Regions from separate parts of the Shewanella sp. ISS20 genome, predicted to be linked through region 1. Evidence: predicted binding sites of a transcription regulator. Region 1 holds the regulator's gene; the other holds the start of a gene.
What was found. The regulator sigma-54, encoded in region 1, starts transcription at its own class of promoters, with help from an activator protein. The targets are predictions, from matches to a motif close to GTTGGCACGNNNNTNGNNT.

Region 1 (8,297 bases):
TCTGCTTGATGTTTGTTATCAAAGGGCGCTATTTCCCCGTAAGAGTAAAAACCGCACACTTGAGTGTCATGATTGAGCCTTTCTTTAACTATATCAAGCTCTTCATCACTCATTTGCTTGAGTAATTGTTTGCGACCAACGCAGCTGATGAGAATGGCAAGCTGTGGATTGTCATGGGACTCTAAGCACGCCTCAATAGCACTGGCTGCGCCATTAATGATGGATTCAACATTGGCGCGCATCAGGCGGGCGGTCGCCCCTACTGGAATGCCGCCGGCAAAGGTGATGCTTTGATGTTCTTCATTCACGGCCACCATAGTGCGCACTAATTTAGTGCCGTGTCCCACTTGTGATATTTCAAGCGGATAACGCAGGCCGCTGGCAGGCAGGCCTTCAACTTTATCACCCAGATATTCTTTATAAACCGTTAACGCGGGTTGATGGTCAAGCTCTAATAGCTCATGGCCATCGGATGCCGTAATGAGTCTATCTGGGCCAAATGGCAGCCAACCGCCGCGAGAGCCATGGCTTACTTTCAAGGCACGGCCATAAAGACCAATGGCCACGACTTGTTTGCTACTAATGTGGTCTTGCGCCAAGGTATGGGTTTGGCGGAACAGGAAATTATCCCCCGCTAAACCGCCGGTAATAGCCACTTCTTTGGGTAAGTTATCGACTAAGCCTTGAGTTAAGTCGCTGCCAAACACATTAAGGCCATCACTTAATACCATGACCAGTTTTAGGTCGTCCCCAAGCAGTTCGTGAGCCAGCCGTTTACCTGTCTCATACGACTCTTGCGGCATATCCACTTGCTGGGTCGTCATACGGATACTGGTGTTACTAAAAGCAATGAGGGTTGCCACTAAGCCATTATCTATCACTTGGTCTTGGCTGATTTCACCAGCGGTGGTCGCGCCAATATAGAAGGCTAGGGGAAGTTGTTGTTGCAGGCTAGTTATGGCTTCTTGATATAGGGGTAGATTGCCAAATAAGAGTACTAATATCTGCTGCGGCTTTGAGGTATCTAAGCTGATGGCTTGATCCCAGTAGCCATTGCTAAAGCGTAACTGTTGGGTTTGCATAGCCGCATCCTTGACGAAACTAATTAAGTCCATAAATCAATTGAATTAAGTGTAGTCAATATTTGTAGTGTGGTGGGCAGTTAATCAAGGGATGCTTGCGATTATGTTTTGGCCAGTTATTATGGTGACCATTTTTTAGCTGTAGGAAATAAATGAATGAATAAAAATTGGATAATAGCTCCGCTGTTTTGTGTTGCTATGAGTGGTTGCAGTACTGTCAATCCGTATACGAATGAACAGCAATCTGCGAAAGCAACCAATGGCGCTATTATTGGCGCGCTTGCGGGTGTTGCTATTGGTGTGGCTTCATCAAGTAAAAATGATCGCGGTAAAGGCGCGTTAATTGGCGCAGCCTCAGGCGCGGCTTTGGGCGGCGGCATTGGTTATTATATGGACGTGCAGGAAACCAAATTGCGTCAGCAATTACAGGCCACAGGCGTGAGCGTGACTCGTGATGGTGATAACATCATTTTGAATATGCCTAATGAAGTGACCTTTGGGGTGGATCAAACTAACCTCAATCCTGCGGCTATGGGCGTGTTAAATTCAGTGGCATTAGTTGCCAACGAATATCCAAAAACTCGCTTAAATGTGTTGGGTTATACCGATAGCACAGGTTCAGATAGTTACAATTTGCGTTTATCGCAGGTGCGCGCATCTGAGGTGAGTAATTATTTGATGCAGCAAGGCATTAAGCCCCAGCGTCTCGGCGCTTCAGGCATGGGTGAAGCTAACCCGATTGCGAGCAATAGCACTAAGGCTGGTCAAGCGCAAAACCGCCGGGTTGAAATTGTGCTGACGCCAATTAAGTAATTAACTTATTCGGCCATTCATTGCATGAATAATCTAAGTGCATGAATGATCTGAGTGCATGAGCTAGCTAAGCTCAATAAGTTAGTAAAATAAACAAGGACCCGACGGGTCCTTGTTTATTTAGTCGCAGCGCTTTTGGCAGCGGCTGATGTTGAAATGACGGTTTAGAGGCTATTTGTCTAGATGCTGTGATTCATCAAAAACAGAGTCGCCAGTCCTAAGAAGGCAAATAAACCTATTACATCAGTAACTGTGGTGAGCACCATGCCGCCAGCTAATGCGGGATCAATGTTTAAGCGTTTCAACATTAAAGGAATGGCCGCGCCGGCAAGGCCTGCAACTGTCATATTGATAAGCATAGCGCCGCCTATTAGCATGCCAAGGGCCATATCGCCCTTCCACATCCACACGGCGACAAAGACTAAGCAAGCCCATAAGACACCATTGAGGAAACCAATGGCAAGTTCCTTGCCTATTAACCAACGTGAGTTACTTTGACCCACTTGCCCAAGGGCAATACCGCGGATAACTAAGGCTAAGGTTTGATTACCCGCCACGCCGCCCATGCTTGGGACAATTGTCATTAATACCGCGATTGTGGCAAATTTTTCAATGGTGCCTTCAAACATGTTACTGACAGAGGCGGCAAGTAAGGCCGCAAACAGGTTCATGGTCAGCCACAAAGAACGCTTTAAAGTACTTTTGAGCACAGGGCCAAAGGTATCTTCATCATCGTCCATACCGGCCATACCCATCATGGAGTGCTCGGCATCTTCACGAATAATATCGACCACATCATCGATGGTGATCCGGCCTAATAGATGACCTTCAGCATCAATCACTGGCGCAGATAACCAATCATGGCGTTCAAATAACTGCGAAATCTCAGTATCTGACATAGTGACAGGAATGCCTTCCATATCAGGGATCATTATATCGCGCACTGAAGTGGTAGGGTTTGACACTAGTAAGTCGGTGATACGAATGCCACCGAGTAAACGGTCGCGCTTATCTACCACATATAAAGTATCGGTCGCATCTGGCAGGCGGCCGCGTAGGCGCAGATAACGCAGAATCACATCAATAGTGACATCCGGTCTTAAAGTCACAGTATCGGTATTCATGATACTACCAGCAGTATCTTCAGGATAAGACAGGGCTTGTTCAACCCTAGCCCTATCTTGGGTGCTCATAGACAGCAGTACTTTTTGGTACAAGGCATCGGGTAAGCTGCGTAAAATATAGGCGAGATCGTCTGTGTCCATGCCAGCGGTTGCCTTAGCAACGCCTTCTGGGGACATTTGTTTAATTAGATGATCTTTTAAATCTTCAGGAAGTTCTTCAAGAATTTCACCGGCTTGATCATGATCGATAAGCTGCCATAGCACTCGCCTAGTTTGAGGAGTCGATGACTCCATAATATGCGCTATGTCTTGAGCGGCCATGTTGCTGAGCATATCGCGTACATGGACAAACGTCCCACTACCAAGGGCGTGTGACAGTTGATCTAGGAGTAACTGAGTATGATCATTATTGAGTGCTTCGACTGGCATGCATCCCTCCCTTTTTGGCAGGCGCATATCATACTCTTAGCCTAGCTAAATGAACACGCCCAATTCAGCGGCTTTTAGCGCCGGGTTTACTCATTCTCATCAAATCGGGCGTTGATTAGATTGCAAATTGCATCCATGGCCGCTTGTGCTTCTTCGCCTTCGGCGCGGATAAGTATGGTTTTTCCAGGGCCTGAGCCCAGCATTAATAACCCCAAGACACTTGCGGCCGAGGCTTGTTTATCACCTTGAATTAAGGTGATATTAGCCTGATATTCACTGGCCAATAACGCAAGTTTAGTGGCTGGGCGGGCATGTAATCCAAGCTTATTACATAGAGTTACTTGGCGCTCAAGCACTGGCATTATTAAGCTCTCGATGGCGCGATTGCACTGTGTGCTTACCGTTAGCAAAACGTTTTGCGAGTTGATCGGCAACATAAACCGATCTGTGCTGACCACCGGTACAACCAATCGCAATAGTTAGGTAACTTCTGTTATTGCGTTCTAATTGTGGCAACCAAGTACCCAGTAAGCTTTCAATTTGCCAGATGAACTTATTGACTTGCACTTGGCGGCCTAAGAACTCTTGCACTGGCGCATCAAGCCCGGTAAGCGGTCTAAGTTCTTGCTCCCAATGGGGGTTTGGCAAAAAACGCACGTCAAACATAAAATCGGCTTCGGTTGGCATGCCATGCTTAAAACCGAAGGATTCAAAGGTGATGACTAGCTCTTTTTCAACGCGGCCGAGCAAAATTTCCCGCACCTTATCGCTTAACTCATAAATGGTTAAGTTCGAGGTATCGATGAAATGGTCCATTATTTTGGACAGAGGAGCGAGCAATTCGCCTTCACGTTTAATCGCATCACCGAGTGAACTTTGGGATTTAGATAAAGGATGCAGGCGGCGGGTTTCACTGTAGCGCTTAAGAAGTACTTGATCGCTAGAGTTTAAAAACATGCTTTTAATAACAGTACTATTAGGCAGTTTACGCAGCTCTTGCTCAAGCAGTTTTTCTTGTTCAGGTAAATTACGTACATCGACACTGATGGCGATTTTATCGTTACTTACTTGCAATTCGCTCAGCAAACTACCGATTAGGGATAAAGGTAAATTATCGACACAATAATAACCAAGATCTTCTAATACTCGCAGGGCGACGGATTTCCCTGAGCCACTGCGGCCAGAGACTATAACCAGTTTCATGCTGTGATCACCTGATAGAGTTGAGTTTCATCTTCGGTCTTACGAATTTGCTTGAGAACTTGCTTATCACTCAGTTTTTCGGCTATTGCCGCTAAGGTCGTCAAGTGCTGCTGACATTCATCGCTCGGCACTAATAAAGCAAATATGATATCTACTGGTTGCTTGTCGATGGCATCAAACGATATAGGAGTTAAGCATTTAATAAGCACTCCTATGGGCTCGCTGATTGCATCAAGGCGACCATGAGGGATAGCAATGCCATTGCCTATGCCTGTGCTACCTTTCTTCTCGCGAGCTAATAGGCTCTCAAAAATTTCTTGGGAAGATAGGTTGGGGTATTGAGCTGCCACTAGATCACTGACAAGCTCAAGCCCCTTTTTCTTACTGCCCGGAGTGGCACAGGTAGTGCACTCTGGTCGCAGGATGGTACTGAGTTCCATCGTTAATGTTTTATTAATTTCTCTTTGTGTTTAATGACTTGACGGTCCAACTTATCTATCAGGGCGTCAATCGCGGCGTACATATCTTGATGTTCGGAGGTAGCGAATATTTCACCACCACTCACTAGTAGCTTGGCTTCAGCAATCTGCTGATTTTTTTCAACATTTAAAACAACATGCACATTATTGATCTGTTCAAAATGACGTTCAAGCTTTGTGAACTTGTTTTCAACATACTCGCGTAACGAATCGGTTACTTCTACGTGGTGCCCTGTCAGATTAATTTGCATAGATGCCTGCCTCCAGTGAGATGGTGGGTTATAAACTTTTACGCTGATTGGACGGTGGGATCAACATAGCTTCTCGATATTTGGCTATGGTGCGCCGTGCAACGTTAATTCCCTGTTCTGCCAAAAGCTGAGCCATTTTACTGTCACTCAGTGGTTTCTTTTGGTTTTCTGCAGCGACTAGCTTCTTGATAAAGGCTCTAATTGCTGTAGAGGAGCATTCTCCGCCGTCATCCGTGCCTACATGGCTAGAGAAAAAGTACTTTAATTCAAAAATTCCCTTAGGGGTATGCATATATTTTTGAGTCGTTACCCGTGAAATCGTCGATTCATGCATTTCAACGGCTTCAGCTATATCATTAAGAACCATAGGTTTCATCGCTTCTTCACCAAACTCAAAGAAACCTTGCTGGAACTCAACTATGCAAGTCGCCACCTTTAGAAGCGTATCATTGCGACTCTCTAAACTTTTAATAAACCATTTGGCTTCTTGCAAGTGGCCGCGAATAAACTGACTATCGGCTTGATTGCGACTGCTGCGAGCCATGGCGGCATAATGCTGGTTCACATTCAGTTTAGGCATATTATCGGGATTGAGCTCTACAACCCAACGACCATTTTTTTTGCTGACCGATACATCAGGGATCACGTACTCATCGCTATTTGGCGTAATTAACGAGCCGGGGCGCGGATTTAAGGTCTGGATCAGTTGCAGCGCATATTTGACATCATCTTCTTTGAGCCGAGTTTTTCGCATTAATAAACGAAAATCTTTGGCGGCTAAGACATCCAAATGTTCATCAATCAGCAGTCTAGCTTCCGCTAAATATGGTGTGTTTTCATTAAAATGCGACAGCTGAATAAGTAAACATTCGCGCAAATCTCGGGCGCCGACACCTATGGGATCAAAATGCTGAATCCGTTTAAGAACCGCTTCCACTTCATCAAGCTCTATATCGTCATCATCACTAATGGCATCCAGAATTTCAGCAGTCGATAAGGTGAGATAACCGCGTTCATCAATCGCTTCAATAATAGTGGTTGCAATGGCGCGATCGGTATCGCTAAACGGAGTCAGATTCTTTTGCCATTCTAAATGCTCATACAAGCCTTCGCAGGTTTCACCTTGAAACGGCATGTCATCATCGCGCAGATTACCAGAGCCTGTGTTACTAGTTGCGGTAAACACTTCATCCCAACTGCTATCAAAAGGCAGCTCTTCTGGCATAGTTTCTTGGGTGAGGGCATCACTAGTATCGACACTTGAGCTATCGCGCTCCATATCGACTTCATAGGAGTCAGCTTCAACGGCATCAGCTTCATAACTCATGTCGCTGCTGTCTGCTGTATTGTTGTCATTGGTTTCTAGTTCTTTGTCCTGACTCTTAACGTGAGTGACATCAAACTCGTTGCCTTCCGTCGCGGCTTGGATGGGATCATATTGCTCTTCATCCAATTCTAATAGCGGATTAGACTCCAGCGCTTGCTGAATTTCCTGCTGGAGTTCCATGGATGATAATTGCAGCAGACGAATGGCCTGCTGCAATTGCGGAGTCATGGTAAGTTGCTGACCCAGTCTAAGCTGGAGTGACGCTTTCATAATTACCGCTATCCCTACTTATGAGAGTTGTGATGGAAAACACTGAATAATAAGCGTATATCACAAAGTAAAAGACGACCTTACTGATCGCCTTGTTAAAGTTAACTATAGCCTGAATTGTTCACCTAAGTACACTGCGCGCACTTGCTGGTTATCTAATATTTCAGCGGGGGTACCTTCTGCAATCAATTCACCATGACTAACAATATAGGCATGCTCACAGACGTCTAAGGTTTCACGGACGTTATGGTCAGTGATTAACACCCCAAGCCCGCGGCTTTTGAGTTGTTCAATGATCTTTTTAATGTCGATCACTGAAATGGGATCAACCCCTGCAAATGGCTCATCGAGCAGAATAAACTTAGGATTGGCGGCTAATGCTCTAGCAATTTCAACCCGACGCCGTTCACCACCCGATAACGACATACCTTGCGAATCGCGAATATGGGTAATATGAAACTCTTCCAGTAAATGCTCTAGCTGCGCTTCACGCTCATCGCTATTGAGCTCTTTACGGGTTTGCAGCACCGCCATAATATTTTGATAGACGGTTAGTTTTCTAAAAATGCTGGCTTCTTGCGGCAAGTAACCTATGCCTTTACGTGCTCGTAAATGCATAGGGTCTTGCGTCAAATCTTCATCATTAATGAAAATATGGCCTTTATCACTTTTTACCAGCCCGACCACCATATAAAAGGTGGTGGTTTTGCCAGCACCGTTAGGGCCTAATAAGCCGACAATTTGGCCGGTTTTGACGGTTAAGCTCACATCTTTAACTACCTGTCGGCTTTTATAACTTTTGGCGAGATGCTCAGCCCTAAGAGTCAAGCTTGTCATTATTGAGATTGCCCCTCGTTATTCTTTGAGTCGACCGACTGGCTAGTTTTTAGTAGTTTAAACTTGCCATCGTCTTTGCTTGGCAAGTCATCTCTAAAGCTTTCTGGTTTGATGATAGTAATGACTCGCTCGTCTTTTTGCTTATCACCTTCAGCCATTAATTGTTGTTTTTCAATGTTATAAACGATTTTTTCGGCACTAACCTTACTGCCTGCTTGCTCAATGGTAGCATTGCCAATTAAGGTCATAATGCGCTTACTCATGTTGTATTGAATTTCATTGGCGCTAGCGGTCGCGCGCAGGTTATTTTCAAGAATTTGCGAGTAAGTGGCTGGCGTGCCGTGCGCCACTAATACTGTCATGCCATCTGGATTACTGCTGGCGTTTAATTCTTTGGCATGGATCTTAATGCTGCCTTGAGTCACTACCACTGGGCCATAATAGATGACTTGCTTATTCTTGATGTCGGCAAACTGACGCGC
Region 2 (8,297 bases), 1.8 Mb from region 1:
TTTGGCGAGTATTTGGATTAACTTCAGCAGTTGAGTCATTAGCTAGCATCTATTGCTATTAGTAACTGCTGCAATAATTCATATTCCAGCGTATCCGCCAGTCCTAGCCAATCTTGGCGTTCTTGGGCGCTAAGTAAGCTTTGCATGATAGTGAATAATTCAGAGGTTGGCTGTGCTTGATAATGCGCTTGCATAAGATTGATGCAAGTAAGATATGCCGCGTTCGCTAATCCTTCATTACCGCAGCGGTAATCATGGGCGCATTGCCTTAATAACTGTTGCTCACTCTTATTTAGCATAGGGTCTCCTTGTATGGCTCAGGCAAGGGCTTAATCATGCTTGCTGCCAGTCCAGTAGCAACTTATCAGGCGCTTGATAGTCGCAGCCTGTAATCGCGGCGCCGCGTTGGCTTAATCGCGTAAATGTACACCTTGGATGCTTGCTGATTAATAGCTCTAAGGCGCGTAAATACGAAATAAAATTAAGCGTGGTTGTTATTTTTTCGCCATGACCATTGATGAGCTGATGCTTAGCATGATGATGTTTTATTCCTAGGCTGCCATCTTCCCATGCTGCATGGGTTTTTTCGTCCATAAAGCCAAAATCAGCGCCAAGTAAATACATATTGCTTGTGCCAATTTTTAACGCTAAATCAACAGCGGGATGGATAACGCTGCCATTAGCGTAGAGGCGACAATGGGGCGTTTGTTGCTCTAATTCATCATAAAGAGGGTGGTCAGAATAAGCGGCGTAACGTGGCCCTGGCCAAGCGGCTAATAAATCTGGGCGACTTCTGGGAAAGTACACTAAGGCTGGGTAGAGATGATTGGTGGCGGGCGTTATTTGAATAAGCTCTATGGGAGTTAACTCAGACTCAGTAGCTAACGCCATATTATGGGCAGAGTCATTTCTGGGTTTGAGTTTTGTGACTTGCGCTGTCGCAGGGGTAATTAATTCATCAATACTCACCACTATATCTATAGTAATCTGATAGTTAACTAGCCCTTTTAAGGCGGTATCTAGCGCTATGATTAAGGGTTTTTGTGTGTGGGGCAGGGCGCTCACTTGTTCTAGCCAAGTAAAGTGTTCTTCAAGGCTTGGGCCTGAGGCCAAAATCAGCACGCGCCGATGCTGTGGTATCTGCGGGGCTAACAGCAAAGCATCTGGGTCATGCTGCCAATAGTGGCGGTTTTCCTCAAAGCGTTGCAAGTGAAGCGCGCGGTTGCTCTCGTGGCGGCTATTGGCGTAGCTGAGGTTTTTTTCGTGCCAAATAATATCGCGCTGATAGTAATAATGTGGGTCACAAAAGTGTAAGTCGGCGGTGCAGGCGAGCCAATGGGCGCCTAAACTTGGGCGCGTTGGCGCACTCACTAATTCAAGATTAGGGTGCGTTAGCCACTCTCTTTGGTCGGTATAGGTGAGTAACAGTTTCAATAATTTAAGGTTTAAGCAATGGAGTGTCAGCGCGGCGACTTTTTTGACGATAAGTAGATACCAAGGCGTGTCGCCCATACCTATGCCATAACACTCGACGTGCGGACAGGCTTCATTAATTGCTTGGCACCAAGCTGCCGCTTCTTGGTAGCGGTCATGGCGGCTACTGAGCTGAATGCCATTAATGCTTATAGTTTGCTCAAGCCCTTGGGTTAACTCGACCTTAAACTGCGCATGAATATCGTCAATGGTGAATTCACTAAGTTGCTGCGCAAGCTTAGGCCAGCGCCTCTCAATTATGCTGAGTTGGCTATCAAGCAGTGATGTCTGTGCCATGTAAATTCCATTTTAGTGCGAGCTTAATTCACTTAATTTATTTTGCTGCTAACGGTTTTGGTATTGACTGTATTGCTATTAACTGGGTTTAAGCGAGCTTGTTCAAAGTTACCGCTTAACCAGCTATTTAAGTTATTGCTTAACCACAACATCTTGTACTTGAATACCACCGGTGCCAAGCGCTTCCTCAAACACGCCGCTGGCACTGAGTTCACTCACTTGATCTAAGCGGAAGGTTAACTGGCTTGGGGTTGCTAGCGAACGCATGCCACTGAGCCTATCTGTGATATCGCGTTTTAAAATTATTTCGACTGTATCTTGCAAGTTCATGCCATGGCGACGGCCAAGATTGATGACTAATCGATTGCCTTCCATAGCCACTATTTGCCCGAGGGTTGGCCTGCATACTAATTCGTTATCTAAGTCTTTAATGGCATCAATTAATAGCGCATCTATGCCTTGCCCATAGCGCGACTTCCAAAATACTAAGCTATTGGGTAACACTTGTTGTTGTTTTTCAAAGGGCCAAGCCGCTTGGTGGGAAAAGATCTTTTGCCAAATAACTTCGCCACTAATGCTGTGAATGAGGCTAAAGGTCACAGCAAAATGGCGTAAGGGATCATTGGCCATCAAGCCAAACATACTCTCAGTGGCTGGAAGCAAGGACATATCTTCGATATTAAGCTGCAAGATATATTGGCTGTCAGTGGTTTTGCCGAGCCAATCGGGCAAGCGATAACCCCGAGTTTGCGCAAGGCTAGTGTCTATGTCCAAGCGGTCATTACTGTGTAATTGTGCAAACGACTTATGGCTGTATGCTTCCATTTGTTTGGCGAGGCGATTGGCAAGCTCGGTTTCAAAGTTAACTAACTGACCATAATTAAGTTGGCTGCGATCTTTAATTGTGGCCTGCGGCACTAAAATTGCGGCCGTAAGCGATGCTGGGGTGCATTGCTCTTCATAGACAGCTTCATCTTGCACTAATAGCGCGATATTTACTTGAAGCTCATCGCCAATAATGAGTTCAGAAATCATTTTCATTGACTGAGTTTGCAGTTGTTGCGCCATATTCCATTGATTATTAATGATATGGCCTTGATCTACCGTGGTTTGGCTTTGCATGGTAAAGCCTTGGCTGAGGCCGGCATAAGTGATGGCTTGCTTAATGGCTTCTTGGCGGGCAGCATCGATATTATCGTTTTGAATACTCGCTTGCCCAGTGGCATTAACCCAGCGCGCTGCCGTAGCATCAAAGCTTATGCTGATGCACAGTAGGCTTAGCAATAATAATGACTTGGTTTTCACTCTTATCTCCTTAGCGTCAAGGGCTTGACTGCATGAGCATCCATTGGCGTATCTTTTTATGGCTTAATTTTGCTAGCTGAAGCAACAAAGAGCTGATTGTGCTAGCTATCTGCTGACATTGTTTCGATGTCAGAGTGTCAATGCCTGTGTTAGTTAGCGATGTAAGCAATAAACATGCCCGTGTTTGCAATCATCAATATAGGTATAAAGCTATGCGCTTAAATGGCAGTGATGGTTGGAGTTTTTGACTATGCTGCCGTTAATGCTATTGGAGGCGCATGTGTTTGAGTGTTTTAGATAAAGAGTTTTAGCTGCTGCTTTGAATCTAGGCCGTATGAAATTTGCTATTTGGGCATTTGAGATGAGTATATAACTGTTGGTTCTTGGGCTTGGTTTGATTTTTCAATCTTGGAAAGCCGAAAGCCTCATCATAAATACCTAACGCTAGGCAAGTTTAAACGCTTGCTGATTGCACCTCGGTATTAGTTTATCAATTACCCTATTTTGGTATTAGGTTTGCATAATTAACGCCAGAGCAGTTAAGCCAGATGAAATAGGGGCGCGTGTTATTTCATTATTTTGAAATATTCGCGGCCGAAGTAAGAGGGATGATGATGAAAAAGTTGCTGAAAGTGGCATTGTACGGCATCAGTGTGCTGGCATTAGCCAGTTGCACCCTTAAAGCCAAAGAGCCACCGCCTTTGCCGCTGGGTCACTTACAAGATGGCAATGGGTTGCCGCCTACGGCCGTAATGGATCATTTGGCGGCGCGCATAGTGAATGACTTAGTGCGCCATCATAAAGACTATATTTTCAGTAAGATGATGTTAGTGGCAACCCCAGTCACAGTATCAGAATTTAATCAGAGCAGTGATTTCGGCCGGCAACTGCAACAAAGTTTGATGACATCTTTACAGCAGCAAAAGTTTAATGTGGTTGATATTAATTTGGCGCAAAGCATGCGGATATCGCCCCAAGGTGACTTTATCTTAAGTCGTGATTGGCAACAATTACGTGACGATGCCTTAGTGGAATACGTGTTAGTGACTACTTACTCTTTTAATCAAAGTGGCATGCAGGTTAATAGCAAGATAGTGGACTTAGCTTATCAGCAGCTAATGTCCGCGGCGGCGGCTCACGCCTCATTGGCTGAATTTGGCGCCTATTTAGAACCATCAAGAACCAGCGTATCTGAGAACGGCATCATTTATCGTTATAGCAAACCCGGCGAAGGCAAGGTTAAGCTCATAGGAGGAAGTAATGAGTAATTTAGGCTTATTATCTGTGCGACGCACAGGGCTACTGGTGTTGGTCGCGAGTTTGTTTTTGATGGGGTGCAGCAGTAACGATAGATACGTGCAATGGGAAACCGAAGCGCCCAGTGAGTTTCCGGTATTAACAGCCACAGGTTATGCACCGCTTATCCAATCAAGAGCGAAAAACTCAGCTGAGCAGATGCTCATGGCCATGCAAGCCTCCAAAATTGCCGCTTATCGCGAATTAGCTGAGCAAGTGTATGGCCAACATATCAGCGCCTCTAATCAGATGTCGCAATGGATGGTGGCAAACGATGAAGTCAAAGTATCGGTAGAAGGATTAATTCGCGGCGCTAAAGTAGTGCGCAGTTATCCAGCGGGTGAGCATTATGTCACTGAAGTCGAGATGGATTTCGCGATCGTTTGGCAGTTATATCAGCAGCAAAATCGTCCGCAACGAATTAAAGAGGTTACTTATTTCTAATGGGATGTTTTAGGTGGCTGCTGATTCAGCCGTCTTGGCTGAACAGGCTATTTTTCCAATAAGTGACCGCTATTAGCATAGCTAAATGCGTGGCTACTTATACTTCAAGATTATTGCCTAAGGTGGCGATTGTGCTGGTTTTACCTTTGCCATCATAAGTGAGGCTATTGGCATTGCGACTGGCTTGCAGAGCTTGGGCGAGGCGGTTGAGGCTGGCGATATTAAGCTCAATCAAACTGGCATTGCGTTGATTTAAGTCTTGGCAAATTACTAATAACTGACGACATTGCGCCACTTGCGCCGCAAGCGCGGTATCTGAGGTCAGTAAGATGTGCTGCGGATGGGAAGCTAAGGCTTGATCCGTTTGGGATAAGTTATCAAGCAGGCTATTTTTTTCGGCGGCTAACGTTAATAAGGCATCAGCCTGCTTGGCTGTTAAAGCCGCAGTTTCTTGGGCAATAACCAGCTCAAGTTGCTTAAGGCAAGCTTGCTGGGTATCAAGCAGCGTAGTTAAGCTAAGTTGTTCAATAGTCATTCAAATCCTGCATCTGTTTTTCAAATTCAACTATGTTAGCCGCCAAGCGTTCAGGGTCTATCTTATAGCGCCCTTCAGAGATGGCGAGTTTGATTTGATCAATTTTCTTTTGATCTATGTCAGGTGAGCCGGCCATTTTAGCGCTCGCGCCTTGTAGCTGCTGCGCTTGCGGCGTCAACTTGACTGAGTCCGTGTGCACAGTCGTCGCCTGAGGTTGAACTGGCGCATTAGCATTTCCTGTTTGAGGAAGCGCCGCTTGTTGAGACTTGCTGTATACCTGAGTATTGCTGGCAGAATTCAGCTTGGAAAAATCAATCGCCATAATTGGCTCCAATAGCATGCGTTTACAATGTATCTAGTTATCGACCAAAAGCGTTATGACTTAACTTTTTTTTCGATAAATATTTAAGTCGTTAATAAATCAATAGTAAATATTCAGCGAGCAAATAACTTACATATTTATTTCAACTGTTCCCACTTTAGTCACGACGGCTTTAATCAATTTTTGCGATTGAGCGTTCTTAATCTGAATATGTTCACCGAGCACACCATTACTTTCAGCAACGCCTTGAGTGCGAATCGTAAAATTAGTGCTCTTAGCAATAATAGTGACACTATCACCTTCACACACAAAACATAAATTTTCAATAAACACCGGACTTGCTTGGCTAATTCGCCGTTTGCTGCGACTGCCTATGATGGGTTCAAGCTCACTAAATTGCTCGCCTCGCAGCTGACTCTTCTCGATCATGGCAATATCTAACATCTCGCTAGTCAGTAATTCGCCCACATTAATGGGACGCCTGGCAACGACCACAGGAAAGCGAATATCAACTTTGACTGCGACAAAAATCTGCCACGGATAATCAAGTTCGGGGCTATTACAGCTAATTTTGACGGTATTATTGCGACTGATAGCGCGCTTGGCAGCAACTTCGGCACGAATGGCGCCGCTGCACAGTGGCAATTTTACCCGCGCGTTAGGTGTGTGGGCTTGTATGGATATTTGCGCGCCAGTAATAGGTTCTACCTTAGTAGCAATGGCATCGGTTGCCAGTCGCTTAATGTCTGCCGCCGTTGGGCGCACAGCCGTGTTGGCGCTGTCACTATTGGCCGCCGCGGTGAGGTTAACACTGAATGCTAACGCGATAATTATCCATATGCTTGTTGTCATAGTGTCAAATCTGGCTTATTTTTCAAGAATGCACCTATACTTCAATCAGTCATTTCACGGTTAATGATTTTTTTAAGGTTTTTAGCGTCATAGTTTCGACGCTGCGCTATAACTAATGTAAATAAAGCAAGTTATGTGCCTATACTCTTTACGAGTAGGAAGGGAATCAAATAGTAACAAAGGCAATGATATGGCAAATATTCTTGAATCTGTAAATCAGCGTACTCAGCTGGTCGGTCAAAACCGATTAGAGTTGTTGCTATTTAAACTCAGTGGCAAACAAAGATTCGGTATCAACGTTTTCAAAGTCAAAGAAGTACTGCAATGCCCGCCGTTAACGACTCTGCCTAAGCTCAGTCCATTAGTGCGTGGTGTGGCTCATATCCGTGGTCAAACTATTTCTGTGATTGATTTAAGTGCGGCAACTGGAGGGAAACGCATTGAAAATGTTGATAATTGTTTCATCATCATTGCGGAATACAACCGCAGTATTCAAGGCTTCTTAGTCAATTCTGTTGAACGTATTATTAACATGAATTGGGGCGCCATTTTGCCGCCACCTGATGGCACGGGGCGTTTTTCGTATTTAACCGCTGTGACTGAAATTGAAGGCGAACTAGTTGAAATTCTCGATGTAGAAAAAATTCTCGACCAAATATCCCCAGTCAAAACCGAAATTAGTCAAGAAACTGCCGACTTACTTAATATTGATCGCGATAAAAATTATCACATCATGGTTATCGATGATTCGGCTGTGGCCCGTAAGCAAATCATTCGCTCGCTTAATTCGTTGCAACTTGAAATTGATACCGCCAAAGATGGCCGCGAAGCACTCGATATGCTGAGAGCTCGGGCCGAAACTTGCGATGATGTTTCTAAGCAAATTCCGTTAATTATTTCAGATATTGAAATGCCAGAAATGGATGGCTATACCCTGACCGCTGAAATTCGTGATAACCCTAAGCTTAAGCATATCAAGGTAGTGCTGCACACCTCGTTAAGCGGTGTGTTTAACCAAGCTATGGTTGAGAAAGTCGGGGCAGATGACTTTATTGCTAAATTCAACCCAGATGAATTAGCGCAAGCGGTGAATAAACACCTCTGCTTATGACGTGCCGGCCTAGCTGCACTATTTGATAGGTATTGTGAGAATGAATAGGGGTTTATTTTGTCAAACAAAACTCTAACTGATAACGAATATCGTCAGTTTGCACAATTTTTAGAACAACAAAGTGGCATAGTGTTAGGGGACAACAAGCAATATTTAGTCTGTAGTCGTTTAAGCCCATTAATGGCAAAGTTTAATTGTGACTCCTTGTCACTGTTAGTGAAAATGGCTATGGGCTCGCTCGACCGTCAGCTGCGCGTCGATGTCATTGATGCCATGACGACCAATGAAACCTTATGGTTTCGCGATAAATTCCCATTTGAGTTAATGGCCGAGGTGATTTTGCCTGAGTATGCGGCGCTCGGTAAGCCGCTAAAAATTTGGTCGGCGGCTTGTTCCTCTGGGCAAGAGCCTTACTCGCTCGCTATGACCTTGATGGAATTTCAACAGCGCCGACCTGGGACGTTAAACGGCACTAGTATAGTTGGCACAGATATTTCGCCGTCCATGCTTGAGCGCTGCGGCGTGGCAGAATACGACCATTTAGCGCTGGCTCGAGGATTGACTGAAGAACATAAACGCCAATTTTTCGAACCTTTGCCACATCAAAACCGCATGAAAGTGAAAGATAATGTCCGCAAACTAGTGACCTTTAAACCGCTTAA

Region 2: the regulator sigma-54 is predicted to act here: its motif matches at 3,239-3,257, upstream of AC1HDP_RS07495 (flagellar assembly protein T N-terminal domain-containing protein).

What each region holds. Positions count from the first base shown of each region.
Region 1 is NZ_JAWRZK010000001.1:3,436,118-3,444,414, forward strand. It holds gene AC1HDP_RS15580 (FIST signal transduction protein) at 1-1,082, opposite strand, end outside; gene AC1HDP_RS15585 (YiaD family glycine zipper/OmpA-like lipoprotein) at 1,239-1,895, shown strand; gene mgtE (magnesium transporter) at 2,075-3,448, opposite strand; gene AC1HDP_RS15595 (HPr family phosphocarrier protein) at 3,535-3,810, opposite strand; gene rapZ (RNase adapter RapZ) at 3,797-4,651, opposite strand; gene ptsN (PTS IIA-like nitrogen regulatory protein PtsN) at 4,648-5,091, opposite strand; gene hpf (ribosome hibernation promoting factor) at 5,094-5,381, opposite strand; gene AC1HDP_RS15615 (RNA polymerase factor sigma-54) at 5,410-6,978, opposite strand; gene lptB (LPS export ABC transporter ATP-binding protein) at 7,084-7,815, opposite strand; gene lptA (lipopolysaccharide transport periplasmic protein LptA) at 7,815-8,297, opposite strand, start outside.
Region 2 is NZ_JAWRZK010000001.1:1,639,249-1,647,545, reverse strand. It holds gene AC1HDP_RS07505 (hypothetical protein) at 39-299, opposite strand; gene AC1HDP_RS07500 (6-hydroxymethylpterin diphosphokinase MptE-like protein) at 334-1,770, opposite strand; gene AC1HDP_RS07495 (flagellar assembly protein T N-terminal domain-containing protein) at 1,903-3,075, opposite strand; gene AC1HDP_RS07490 (FlgO family outer membrane protein) at 3,684-4,343, shown strand; gene AC1HDP_RS07485 (LPP20 family lipoprotein) at 4,360-4,815, shown strand; gene AC1HDP_RS07480 (flagella synthesis protein FlgN) at 4,913-5,350, opposite strand; gene flgM (flagellar biosynthesis anti-sigma factor FlgM) at 5,340-5,672, opposite strand; gene flgA (flagellar basal body P-ring formation chaperone FlgA) at 5,802-6,524, opposite strand; gene AC1HDP_RS07465 (chemotaxis protein CheV) at 6,715-7,635, shown strand; gene AC1HDP_RS07460 (CheR family methyltransferase) at 7,693-8,297, shown strand, end outside.